DNA from 2 places in the Pseudovibrio sp. Ad13 genome. Region 1 is predicted to be linked to the other one. Evidence: predicted binding sites of a transcription regulator. Region 1 holds the regulator's gene; the other holds the start of a gene.
The links. Region 1 encodes PhoB, which activates phosphate uptake and scavenging genes when phosphate is short. Its sites were predicted from a motif close to TGTCATNNANCTGTCAT; they were not measured.

Region 1 (2,204 bases):
CAACCAGAAATTTCTCCAGTCCCAACCTCCGATCTCTTTATTCCGGTTTCAGAACGCGCCTCCATCCTGACATTGAATGAGCGCACCTGTAAGTGGCCGATTGGTGATCCGAGTTCTGATGACTTCTATTTCTGTGGGCGCCAGTCTGATGCGGGTACACCTTATTGTGCGCATCACCGCAGCATTGCCTATCAGCCCGTCAGCGACCGCCGCAACCGCCGCGCAAGCTAATTTGAGCTGAAAAAGCAACGTATTGAGCCGGGTCCAAAGCCCGGCTTTTTGCTGTGTTTGGTGCCGTTCTGATCTGGCGCTTGGCGCTCTGGCCTGACAACTAGTGTGTTTTAAAGGTTTGGCGGGTGACGGCGCCCCAGTATGGGTCCGTATAATTTTCTTCCAAAAACTGACCTGAGGTGTAAGTGCTGATAACAGAACGCCAAAAAGCAATGGCCTGATCAGCGCCTTCAATCTGCTTGATCTGCCAGTTACCGGGCATTTGATCAAACAACGCAGCCGCAAAGCGCTGTCCCAGTTTATGTCTGCGGAACACTGGCACCACATAAAACTCGCAGACTTCAAAGTCGTGATGATCTTGCCGCCTGATTGCAGCTAACCCGGCGGGAATATCATCATTTAAAGCCAGATAGCCGGTGATGTTGCCTTCAAGAAGCGTGTCTTTGGCAAACAAACCATCCGCGTTTGGATGTTTGTGTGTGAGAGGTGAGAACTCTGCCTCATAGGCCTGACAGAGATTGTCGTAGATATGAGCGGTCGCTCGATCAACCGTCTTGATTATCATTTGTTATCCGCATTGTTTTTGGTCTGCACCTCTGGAAGGGAGATGCAGTTTCACAATGCGCATATAGCAGAGATCAATTACCCAACAGCGAACTGGTCGTTGAAAGCGTATCCGGCGCCGCGAACGGTGCGGATCGGGTCTTTCATGCGTCCTTTGTTGATGGCTTTGCGCAGGCGGCCTACGTGGACGTCTACGGTGCGCTCATCGACATAGACATCATGCCCCCAGACACCATCCAGCAGCTGTTCACGGGAGTAAACGCGGCCAGGTGCGCTCATGAGAAACTCCAGCAGGCGGTATTCTGTGGGGCCGAGGTGGATTTCGCGGCCTGTTCTGCGCACGCGGTGGGTTTCGCGGTCGAGCTCGATGTCACCAGACTTGAGCATTGTGGAGACAACTTCTGGCAATGCACGGCGGAAGATCGCGCGAACACGGGCCATAAGTTCCGGAACGGAGAACGGTTTGACGACGTAATCGTCGGCCCCGGTTGCCAGACCGCGGATGCGCTCGGATTCTTCACCGCGCGCTGTCAGCATGATAATCGGCATGCGCTCGGTTTCTGAGCGTGCCCGCAAACGACGGCAGAGCTCGATGCCAGAGAGGCCCGGAAGCATCCAATCCAGCAGCAGCAGGTCCGGCTGGCTTTCCTGCAGCAGGACTTCCGCCTCATCTCCTCTTGCGCACACGTCAACAGTGTAGCCCTCTGCTTCAAGGTTATAGCGCAGCAGCAGGCTTAGCGGTTCTTCGTCTTCTACAATCAGTATCTTAGGCATATTAAAGTGCTCTCTTTGCACCTTCTCTTATAAAGCAATTGCGTGTGTTCTGCTCGTTATAAGTGAACACACTCTACACGGTTGTGCTCTGCGCCAGCTCGTCCGTCTTTGGACGATCTGTTGGAAGGTGGCTTCCGGAGATCATGTAGTAGATGTTTTCTGCAATATTGGTTGCATGATCACCGATGCGCTCAATATTCTTTGCGCAGAACAACAAGTGCGCGCACATGGTGATGGAACGCGGGTCTTCCATCATGTAGGTGAGCAGCTGACGGAACAGGCTTGTATAAAGCGCATCCACTTCGTCATCGCGAACATGTACGCGCTGGACAACCTCAAGATCGCCAGAGGTGTAGGCATCCAGAACGGCTTTGAGCTGTTCAAGTGCCAGATCAGACATGTGCTCAACACCCACAGCGAGCTGCTTGTTGTTGAATTCAGATTCAATCGCCAGTGTTCGCTTGCCGATGTTCTTGGCCATGTCGCCAACGCGCTCCAGATCGTTGGAGATGCGCATGGCGGCGATGATGTCGCGCAGGTCGCTTGCCATTGGCTGGCGGCGTGCGATCACGGAGATGCACAGTTCTTCCAGCTCGGCCTGCATGTTGTCCAGGCGCTGGTCGGCAGCGATGGTG
Region 2 (2,204 bases), on a different contig from region 1:
AATCACCTGAACTGCTTTAGTCTTTGTTTTTGCGTATCTTTATCCGAAAACCGGTTTCCACTTTTCGGAGATACGCTGTAGGACACTGCAAAAGCAAAATTGATTTGCCTCCCTGTAGCGTGACTGCGGGGAGGCTTTTCGTTTTTAAAAAGCGCTTGGGTAGAGGCCGCCGTCAAGCAGGAGATTCTGGCCTGTTATGTATCCAGCATGGGCTGAGCACATGAAGGCGCAGGCTTTGCCGAATTCTTCCGGATTGCCGAGACGCCTTGCTGGGATCTCTTCTGAAGACAGGCGTTTGGCTTCTTCAATGGAGATGCCTGTTTGCTCTGCCTGACGCTCGAAGCCACCTTTCAAGCGGTCGGTGTCGAACTTGCCGGGCAGCACATTGTTGATGGTGACATTGTGCTGGGCGTATTGGCGGCAGACGCCTGCCAGGAATGCAGTAAGACCTGCACGGGCACCGCTGGACAGGTCCAGCCCTTCAATTGGCATCTTCACAGACATGGAGGTTATGTTGACGATGCGGCCAAAACGGCGCTCTGCCATGCCATCAATGACTGCTTTGATCAGTTCGATCGGGGTGATCATGTTCTGGATGACACCATCCTGAATCGCCTGACGGTCCAGCTCTTTGAAGTCTTTGCGTGGCGGGCCGCCGTTGTTGTTGACGAGAATGTCCGGGTTTGGGCACGCTTTGAGAACGGCTTGCTGGCCTTCTGGTGAGGAGATATCTGCTGCCACGGGAATGACTGAGATGTTGTGTTGTGCTGCCAGTTCGCTCGCGATTTGGTCTAGTCGTTGCTTGTTGCGTCCGTTGATTACGAGATCACACCCAGCCTCTGCCAGTGCTTTTGCTGTTCCCAAACCCAGCCCGCGGCTGGATGCGCAGATAATGGCTTTGCGCCCCTCAATACCCAAGTGCATTTCAACATCCTAATGAATCGGTGAATTGTGAAGGGCAGCCTACATTCTCAGAAAGGTTTGAGCCAGTCAGGATCAAGCTTAGCAAGCAAATAGAATATTCACTTGAATTGCAGATACTTGATTTTCTCTCCCCTAATAAACGGGGAGTAATGTTACTTGAGGTTCAAGCAAGAAGCTGACAGGTTTGAGTATATGCATCCTGTCATATTTGTTTCTTGTGAATCAATTTAAAGGAAAGAAGGTTTTCTTATTCCGGAGGCTTTGTGGTGACCGGGGATTCTACTAGTAAAAAATACAGAAGCTTGTTTTTGTCTGATGTGCATCTGGGCACACGCGGATGTCAGGCTGATCTCTTACTGGACTTTTTGAAGCAAAACGACGCTGACACGGTTTATCTTGTCGGCGACATTATTGATGGCTGGCGGCTGAAACGGTCCTGGTATTGGCCTCAACTGCATAATGATGTGGTGCAGAAGCTTTTGCGCAAAGGTCGCAAAGGGGCACGGATCGTTTACATTCCCGGCAATCATGATGAGTTCCTGCGGGACTTCTTCGGCATTCACTTTGGGGGTGTCGAGGTTGTTGATCAGGTCATTCATGAAGGGGCCAATGGCAAGAGGTATCTTGTCATTCACGGTGACCAGTTTGATGTGGTGGTGCGCCATGCAAAGTGGTTGGCCTTCTTTGGTGACTGGGCTTATGTGAGTGCGCTCAATCTCAATACAGTGCTGAATTATTGCCGTCGTAAGTTGGGGCTGACCTACTGGAGCCTTTCTGCGTGGGCGAAGCTGAAGGTCAAGAACGCCGTCAACTTCATTGGCAAGTTTGAGGAAACACTGGTTTCAGAGGCACAGCGTCAGAAGGTGGATGGGGTGATCTGCGGTCATATCCATCATGCGGCTGATCATGAGACCAACGGTATCCATTACATCAACACTGGTGATTGGGTGGAGAGCTGCACTGCCGTTGCTGAGAACTTTGATGGAACGTTTGAGGTTATTCATTGGGGCGATGGCAAACGGGGCGAGAGTGAGACTACGAGCGAGAGTTCTGACGGACGGGTGGCGGCATGAGCTCGATCCTGATTGTTACCGATGCGTGGAAGCCTCAGATCAACGGCGTTGTGCGGACGCTGGAGCGGCTTTCAGTTGAACTGCGCTCTATGGGTATTTGGGTTGAGTTCCTGACGCCGCAGTCGTTTCATAGCATTCCGATGCCGTCTTATGGTGAGATCCGGCTGAGCCTAACGCTGCCGCATATCGTGCGTGGGTTTATTGAGA

Region 2: a site for PhoB is predicted at 1,125-1,141, ahead of PsAD13_RS21435 (UDP-2,3-diacylglucosamine diphosphatase). Genes of this name have one in related genera too.

Annotation. Positions count from the first base shown of each region.
Region 1 covers NZ_LMCC01000005.1:460,421-462,624, reverse strand. Annotated here, with positions in the region: gene PsAD13_RS08920 (GcrA family cell cycle regulator) at 1-231, shown strand, start outside; gene PsAD13_RS08915 (GNAT family N-acetyltransferase) at 332-796, opposite strand; gene phoB (phosphate regulon transcriptional regulator PhoB) at 874-1,569, opposite strand; gene phoU (phosphate signaling complex protein PhoU) at 1,643-2,204, opposite strand, start outside.
Region 2 covers NZ_LMCC01000017.1:393,150-395,353, reverse strand. Annotated here, with positions in the region: gene PsAD13_RS21440 (SDR family oxidoreductase) at 145-924, opposite strand; gene PsAD13_RS21435 (UDP-2,3-diacylglucosamine diphosphatase) at 1,227-1,997, shown strand; gene PsAD13_RS21430 (glycosyltransferase family 1 protein) at 1,994-2,204, shown strand, end outside.